Regions from separate parts of the Neobacillus sp. 204 genome, predicted to be linked through region 2. Evidence: a T-box and tRNA genes for the amino acid it is inferred to sense, from the RefSeq annotation. Region 2 holds a T-box; the other holds one or more tRNA genes.
The links. A T-box is a leader RNA that pairs with one kind of tRNA and senses whether it is charged. The one in region 2 lies ahead of ACJ004_RS14835 (glycine--tRNA ligase), so its partner is inferred to be a tRNA-Gly.

Region 1: it encodes a tRNA-Gly, which carries the amino acid that the T-box ahead of ACJ004_RS14835 (glycine--tRNA ligase) is inferred to sense. The anticodon was not compared.

The regions. Positions count from the first base shown of each region.
Region 1 is NZ_JBJORY010000012.1:87,553-92,023, forward strand. Features, by position in the region: gene ACJ004_RS22390 (nucleoside hydrolase) at 1-1, shown strand, start outside; gene ACJ004_RS22395 (cold-shock protein) at 301-501, shown strand; gene ACJ004_RS22400 (cold-shock protein) at 693-896, shown strand; gene ACJ004_RS22405 (DUF6509 family protein) at 939-1,223, opposite strand; gene ACJ004_RS22410 (TorD/DmsD family molecular chaperone) at 1,500-2,036, shown strand; tRNA gene ACJ004_RS22415 (tRNA-Ser) at 2,048-2,139, opposite strand; tRNA gene ACJ004_RS22420 (tRNA-Gly) at 2,151-2,224, opposite strand; gene ACJ004_RS22425 (DeoR/GlpR family DNA-binding transcription regulator) at 2,444-3,196, shown strand; gene pfkB (1-phosphofructokinase) at 3,193-4,107, shown strand; gene ACJ004_RS22435 (PTS fructose transporter subunit IIABC) at 4,122-4,471, shown strand, end outside.
Region 2 is NZ_JBJORY010000006.1:299,471-303,941, forward strand. Features, by position in the region: gene ACJ004_RS14825 (pyruvate, water dikinase regulatory protein) at 6-815, opposite strand; gene ccpN (transcriptional regulator CcpN) at 849-1,469, opposite strand; gene ACJ004_RS14835 (glycine--tRNA ligase) at 1,603-2,985, opposite strand; T-box leader at 3,050-3,224, opposite strand; gene recO (DNA repair protein RecO) at 3,444-4,196, opposite strand; gene ACJ004_RS14845 (YqzL family protein) at 4,231-4,374, opposite strand.

The DNA.
Region 1 (4,471 bases), on a different contig from region 2:
ATGAAACTCGGGGTCTCAAGTTTCATTATTACATCAGCATAAGACAAGTATGTTAATCTATTATTTTCACTGATATATTTTCACTGAATTTCCTAGTTTTTGAAATTTCATTGACGGTTTGGCAAAAATCGGTTAAAATAAAGATACGCTTTTAAGTTAGTTTAATATTTATTGGTTTAGGTAGTCGTAACTGCACGAACATGTGGGTGATGTCTATTACCCAAACGTGTCAGTACGTCTTTTTTATTTTTTTTACTGTAAAATAAATTAAAAGTGAACAATTATTTTGGGGGTTATTTCATGAACAACGGTAAAGTTAAATGGTTTAATGCAGAAAAAGGTTTTGGATTTATCGAAGCAGATGGCGGTCAAGACGTATTTGTTCACTTTTCAGCAATTCAATCAGAAGGCTTCAAAACATTAGAAGAAGGCCAATCAGTTTCTTTCGAAATCGTTGAAGGCGCTCGTGGACCACAAGCTTCTAACGTTCAAACTGTTTAATTCTATTGAAATAAAAAGGTGATGCAAGAGATTTAGCATCACCTTTTTATCTATAATATTTATTAATAATAACCTAGTTTCAATGGGCAATAGGAAACTGCTAAATGATGTATATTGATATTTTCCATATTATTTAGCTAACAAACAAAATAGTAAAAACAGTCATGCACTAATTATAAGGGGTGATCGTTTTGGCGTTTGGTAGAAAAAATGATGAGGAAATCAAATTAGAAGAAACGAAAATATGGGTATGTAATTCAGAAACTTGTAAATGCTGGGTCCGTGACAATTTTAAAAGCACGGATTTGCCTTTATGCCCGATTTGTAAAAGTGAAATGAGTTTAACAACAAAAGAATTACAAGTAATTCACAACCATAGTAAAAATTTTATGTAATATAAATAGTAGCAGGGAGGTATTATTTCTCCCTGCTTTTTATTATTCTTTGGCGTTTACTTTACAATAGGAAAGGACCATTGCTTCTTCATCCTCTTCAAGAGCAAAGTCTAGAACTTTCTCACTTCCCTGTTCATAAAGATAAAAGTTGGTAATTTTTTCACCATTTTCGTCGCTAACGAAGATTGCTCTTAGGCCAATTCCTTTTTCTGAATAAAGCTCATCTTCTTCATCTACATTTAGTTCTAAGAAAAACTCATAACGGTCTCCTGATAATAAACCGAATGGATCCTCTAATTTTTCAACGGAATGTCCAGTAATGTTCATATGTATCATCCTCTGCAAAGTATTCATCCATACTATTATACACATATTTAATTCAACAAGAAAAAATTGAATCGCTATTATTATTTTTCTCGAAGAATGTTATTTTTTACATATAAATTTCAAACCATTTTGAAATTATTGTGAATAAATTTTAAATAGGGTTTCTAAATAGCAATAAGGTAAGATAAATGGTGAAAAATAGTGGTCTCATAAAGAAAAGTAGGTTATTAGGTATAAGTTTTTATGTGAAATATTTCACAAATTTGGAGAGATTAAATGAATTCGATGACAGAGCCTTTATATATTCAGTGGCAGCCGTTTTTCTTAGCTAAAAAAAATTATTATCAGTTTCTGCATTTTTTATTTTTAGTACCTTCGAACATCGAGTCATTATTGGGAATTCGAAATAATGGTAATTTACAAGAATTAGAGGAAGTTCATAAGGGTGGAAAAATTCTTCGGAACTTTTTTGAACATTTAACGGAGGAGCAAATCAACAGGGAATATGAAGAGTTCCGTCGCTTATTTATTGGTCCAGGCCCGCTGGTTGCACCACCTTGGGAGTCATACTACCGGAGCAGGGAACAATTGTTATTTGAGGAATGGACCTATCAAGTCAGAGAGCAATACCATCACTTTGGTCTCCAATATAAACATGAAAATAAGGAACCTGATGATCACCTTTTACTTGAATTGGAATTTATGCTGTATCTGGTGGATTTAAGCTTGCAAGAGACCAAGGCAGATAAAAAAGCCAGAGAGAAATCTCTGGCTTTTTTAGTATACAAACACGATAATTTAACGTTTTTTTGAAAGAATATGTATGGAGGAGAAGATGAGATTCGAACTCACGCAACGGTTACCCGTCCTAGCGCATTTCGAGTGCGCCCCCTTATAACCACTTGGGTACTTCTCCAACTTAGCTCATGGAGCGGGTGAGGGGAATCGAACCCCCGCCGTCAGCTTGGGAAGCTGAAATTCTACCATTAAACCACACCCGCATACATCATTAATAACCATACAAATTATACCATAATAATTAACATTTTTGCAGATGAAAATTGTTTTTGGAGATTAAAATATTTCTGTGGTTAAGGAAAAACTTCAAAAAACGTTCAAAAACATTCAAATTATGATTGTTTTTGAAAGAAAATGATTGATTTTTGCAATCGTTTTCAGTACTATGTAATTAAGAACAAAAAAATTTAGGTGGTGATGACATGTTAACACCAGAACGTCATCGAATTATTCTGCAATTATTAAAAGAGAAAAATGTCGTTAAAATTAATGAAATTATGGAGTTAACGGAATCCTCGGAGTCAACTATTCGCCGAGATCTATCGCAATTAGAGGACCAAAAGTTTTTAAAGAGAATTCATGGAGGTGCCTCCAGATTACAGGGGAAACTTCAAGAGCCGAGTATGATTGAGAAATCCTCCAAAAACCTTCAAGAAAAACGATTGATTGCACAATATGCAGCAAGTTTGGTGGATGAAGGTGATTGTATTTATCTTGATGCTGGGTCAACTGTGATTGAAATGATTGAATTCCTTCCATATAAGGAAATCGTTGTTGTTACGAACGGCTTAATGCACTTAAAACCATTATTAGAGAAAGGCATCAACACCTACTTAATCGGTGGCTTGGCGAAGCCGAATACAAATGCTTTCATCGGCAGAGGTGCCTTAGCAGGCCTAGACCTTTACCGTTTTGATAAATGCTTCATAGGTGTAAATGGCATTCATCCGCAATTTGGCTTTACCACGCCAGATCAAGAGGAAGCCATGGTGAAGCAAAAGGCAATTGCTCTTTCTAGAGAGACATATGTGCTAGCGGATAATACAAAATTTGCTGAAATCTCATTTGCCAAAATTGCCGATATTCATGAAGCAGCGATTATCACGAATGAATTAGAGGAAGATACCCAGAAGCAATATTTAAATAGGACTACAATAAAGGTTGTGACAGCATGATTTATACATTAACGTTAAACCCCTCTGTTGACTATATCGTTAAACTGGAGAGTTTTCAGATTGGGGAGTTAAACCGAACAGTCGATGAAGCAAAATTTCCAGGTGGAAAAGGGATCAATGTGTCAAGGGTTTTAAACCAATTTGGTACACGCAGTAAAGCATTAGGTTTTGTTGGTGGTTTTACCGGGACTTACATTGAACAATATCTGCAAAAGGAAATGATTGAAACCGATTTTGTTCATGTCGACGAAGATACACGTATCAATGTAAAACTTAAAACGGGTCAAGAGTCAGAAATTAATGCAAAAGGCCCGAAAATAACGGAACAAAATTTTGGATTGCTTCAACAAAAAATAATGCAATTAGGTCCAGATGATTTATTGGTACTGGCTGGAAGTATTCCTAGTAGTCTACCGAAAACTACGTATGAGGAATTGGTGAAAATTTGCAGTGAAAGTCGAGCGCAATTTGTTGTTGATGCTGAGGGTGAATTGTTAAAAAAAGTTCTTCCTTATCAACCATTATTAATTAAACCAAATCATCACGAGCTTGGGGAACTATTTGAAACAACTATTACAACCGCTGAAGAAGTCATTCCATTCGGAAAGAAGCTCGTTGAAATGGGTGCAAAAAATGTGATAGTTTCGCTTGCTGGCGCCGGGGCGGTTCTGATTAATAGTCAAACAACACTTTTGGCAGAGGTTCCAAAAGGAGAAGTGAAAAATTCAGTAGGAGCAGGGGATTCTATGGTCGCTGGTTTCTTAGCAGCCTTCGTGGAAACCAGTAATATTGAGGAAGCTTTTCGCTATAGTGTGGCATCAGGAAGTGCAACAGCCTTTTCACTTGGTTTATGTACGAAGGAAAAAGTAGAGGAACTTCTTCCACATGTTCATATAAAAGAGATCCGATAAGGGGAGAGAATGTCATGAAAATTATTGAATTGTTAACAAAAAATACGATTCTTTTAAATATTGAAGGCAATCAAAAAGAAGCAACGATTGATCAGCTTGTTGATGTCCTTTACAATGCGGGGAAAATATCAGACCGTGCTGAATTTAAAGCAGCCATTTTAAAGCGTGAAGAACAAAGTACAACAGGTATTGGAGATGGAATCGCCATCCCCCATGCTAAAACAAAAGTAGTCAAAGAAGCAGCCATTGTTTTTGGCAAATCAGCAGCGGGTGTTGATTATGAGTCATTGGACGGAAAACCTGCCCATCTGTTTTTTATGATTGCTGCTCCAGATGGCGCGAATAATACACATTTAGAAGCATT
Region 2 (4,471 bases):
ATGTGTTACACTCTCCCTTTATGGATATAATTTAAGATAACATTTGCGGTCTCTTCTACCGCTTTATTGGTAACATCAATGACAGGGCAATTTATTTTTTGTACTACTTTTTCAAAAAAGATTAACTCCGCTTTTATCCTGTCAAGCGTTGCATAACTTGCTTTATCATTTAACCCTAAAGAAATTAATCGTTCTCGCCTGATATTATTTAACTTTTCAGGACTTATTTTCAAACCGAAACATTTCTCGATTGGAACTCTATATAGTTCTTCTGGAGGATCCACTTCTGGTACAAGCGGTACATTGGCTACCTTTAATCGTTTATGAGCTAAATACTGTGAAAGTGGTGTCTTTGAAGTTCTTGAAACCCCAATTAAAACAATATCTGCTTTTAATATTCCTCTCGGGTCACGACCATCGTCATATTTTACGGCAAATTCGATTGCTTCCACTTTTTTAAAATAATCTTCGTCTAGTTTTCGAACAAGCCCAGGTTCACATAAAGGTGTTTTTCCGCTAAACTGTTGAATTTGATCCATAATTGGCCCAATTAGGTCGACAGCAATAATCCCTTCTTGTTCTGCTCTATTTTTAATATATGTACGCATTTCAGGCTTTACAAGTGTAAATGCAATCATAGCTTTATCCATTAGAACGAGTGAAAGAACTTCATCAATATGTTCCTTATCTTCTACATAGGGAAATCTTTTTAATGACATTCCTGACCCATTGAATTGACTTATTGCAGCTTTGGTAACTAATTCAGCCGTTTCCCCCACTGAATCGGATACCACATAAATAATTGGCAAACTCATTCTCCCTCAACAACCCCTCTAACGTTATCTTGTTTATTCATCACCCAATGCAACAAATGCTTTTGTAATGTTTGTTTTCGTAATTCTTCCGATTACCTCAAATCCACTTTCTGATTTCCGAACAATGGGAAGTGCATCGATTTGTTTTTCAATTAATTTCTTAGCGATATCAATTAATAAATCATCCCGTTCACACATTGTGATATTCGGCATCCTGGTCATAATGATATTTACTGGGATAGTTGACAATTCTTGTTTACCAATACTTGCTCGGAGCAAATCTTTTCTGGATAAAACTCCAACAAGAATGGTGTTTTGATCCACTACAAATAATGTTCCCACATCTTCAAGGAACATTGTACAGATTGCATCATAAACGGAGATATTTTCATTTACCACAACAGGAATGGATTGATAATCTTTAACGTAGATCTTTTGTAAATTCTCGGTTAAAAGCTGTGTCCCCGATTTTCCGGTATAAAAATAACCAACACGTGGTCTGGCATCTAAATAGCCAGCCATTGTCAAAATGGCCAAATCCGGCCGCAGTGTCGCTCTAGTCAAACTTAGTTGCTCTGCAATATGTTCTCCGGTAATAGGTCCATTTTCTTTTACAATTTGCAATATATGTTCTTGCCGTTTGGTCAGTTCGATTGTTCACACCACCTTTTTATTTACCGATCTGAAGAGGTCTAAATTGGTTTAACCTTCAAAAGACTATACTTTATTAGGAATATTATATACTAATGAATCTATTAAGAAAACTCGCCAAGTGGCGAGTTTTCAATTAAAACATCATTTTTTCTTGCAAAAAGCTAACTAGTTCAACAATTGGGATGCGTTTTTGTTCCATTGTATCACGGTCACGAACTGTAACCATATTATCATCCTTAGAGTCGAAATCATAGGTAATACAGAACGGAGTACCGATTTCATCATGACGGCGATAGCGTTTTCCGATCGAACCTGATTCGTCAAAATCCACTGAAAAATGTTTAGCTAAAGTTGCGAAAACTTCACGTGCTTCATCAGACAATTTCTTCGACAATGGAAGTATTGCTGCTTTAAACGGAGCTAATGCAGGGTGGAAATGCATGACCGTTCTAGATGTCCCATCTTCAAGCTGTTCTTCATCATAGGCATCAATTAAGAATGCTAACGTTACCCGGTCTGCTCCTAATGATGGTTCAATACAATAAGGGACATATTTTTCATTGGTTTCAGGATCAAGATAATGGAAGTCCTCACCTGAATACTCCATATGCTGCTTCAAATCATAATCCGTTCTAGATGCTACTCCCCATAGTTCTCCCCAACCAAACGGGAACTTATATTCAAAATCAGTTGTCGCGTTACTGTAATGGGATAGCTCATCTTCGGAGTGGTCACGAAGCCGTAAATTTTCTTTTGTAAGTCCTAATGACATTAACCATTCTTCAGCAAATTGCTTCCAATAATCGAACCATTTAAGCTCCTCGCCAGGCTTACAGAAAAATTCAAGTTCCATTTGTTCAAACTCTCTTGTCCGGAACGTGAAATTCCCTGGGGTAATTTCATTTCGGAAACTTTTACCAATCTGCGCAATACCAAACGGCATTTTCTTTCTCATTGTCCGCTGTACATTTTTAAAATTAACAAAAATTCCTTGGGCTGTTTCAGGACGAAGGAAAATTTCATTCGTACTGGATTCGGTCACCCCTTGGAATGTTTTAAACATTAAATTGAACTGACGAATTCCAGTAAAGTCATGACTGCCGCAATCCGGGCAGGCGATATTGTGTTCTTTCACCAACTCTTCCATTTTTTCAAACGGTAAGCCATCAACAACCATTTCAATGCCTTTTTCATCCAGAGCATTTTCAATTAATTTATCGGCGCGATGACGTGCCTTACAATTTTTACAATCAATCATCGGATCATTAAAGTTCCCAATATGACCTGATGCTTCCCAAGTACGCGGATTCATCAGAATACTTGCATCTAAACCCACATTATATGGTGACTCTTGAACGAATTTTCTCCACCATGCCTGCTTTATATTGTTTTTAAATTCAACGCCTAGCGGGCCGTAATCCCAAGTATTTGCAAGCCCTCCGTAAATCTCTGAACCAGGAAAAATAAATCCTCTGTGTTTTGCGTGTGAGACAATTTGTTCCATTGTTACCTTCATTGAAATTACTCCTTTAGATAAATTTAATTCAAACAAAAAAACTCCCGTTCCTATGCTTGTTAAGCATAGGGACGAGAGTTTACCCGCGGTTCCACCCTATTTGCTGCTAAAAAGCAGCCTCTTTTATTACAAAGATTGCTCAGGAACGCCTTCGTTAGTTCTCTATACCCTAGCTTTCACCATCCTAGGTTCGCTTTTATAGAGGATTACTAAGTACTCTTCTCCGTCACAGCAATTATTTTATTAAGGCTCTTTTCGTAAACTTTTTGCTTTAGGAACTTTATAAAGGTCCATTACTAAGTTTCTAGGCAATTTTTGCAAATGTTCTTACGAAAAGATGCCACGAAGCATCTAGTTATACGAGTTGATGTACTTATACGAAAAACAACAATCTATGCGAAAATAGCCTTTATTAATGAAAATAATAACGAAAACTCCAAACATTGTCAACAAGGCGATTATAAGAGATTACGAAATTTATCCATAGAATTAAGAAACTTTTTGGATTTAAGATGCAAACCAGAATACTCTTCATAGTAAGCAGTAATAACTTTCTTAAGTTCGGCTTTCGTCTCTTCTTTAACAGAAATATTTCCTAACCTTGAAAGATCAAAATAATAAAATACCCTTAATAATTTTACTGTTGCTGCTGAAATTTTAAAATGATATGGATCCTTACCGAGACAACGATGACAGATAAATCCGCCTTCTCGAATTGAAAATGAAAATTGTCCGTCTTTACTGCCGCAAACGGAACAATGATTTAAAACTGGGTTCAAACCCATCACATTCAGCATTTTCATCTCATAAATATTCATAAGAATATCAGGGTCGTAACCTTCATTCAAGTAATTTAATGTTTGAAAAAGTAATTCAAAATGATAAGGATTTGGTTTTTTTTCTTCCGTGCATTTATCGGTTAATTCGACGATATAACTAGCATAGGCTGTTAAAAAAATGTCTTCACCAATCGACCGCAGGGAAGTAGCTGTTTCTCCTTGCTGCAGGCTTCCTAAACCAGTTCCTCTTGTAATGAGAAAATAACCATGTGTAAAAAGCTGTGTAATGGAGGAAAGGCGGCTGTTTGGCTTTTTTGCACCCCGAGCCATAACACCCACCTTTCCCCATTCTCTAGAATATATAGTTACAATTTTATTTGTTTCACCATAATCTGTTGTTCGAATAACGATGCCTTCACACTTCTGAAGCACTATTATCACCTTCTAAAGTAGTACGAAGACAAACTTATGAAACGGGAAAATCGATTTGTGCTAGCTCATCATTCAGATTTCCGGGTATTTCTTGGTTTTCCTTCTCTAGTTCTTTAATGAGAAGGTATGTGTCAATATTACCTGTTTGGAGGAATACTTTCCACGTAAAATCCATCATCGAAAACCCCACCTTTCATATTTAGCCTAGCTATCATTCGGTCCCAAACCTTACAATTATCATAGCCTGCCAGCGCATAAATCATAAGACAAATTTT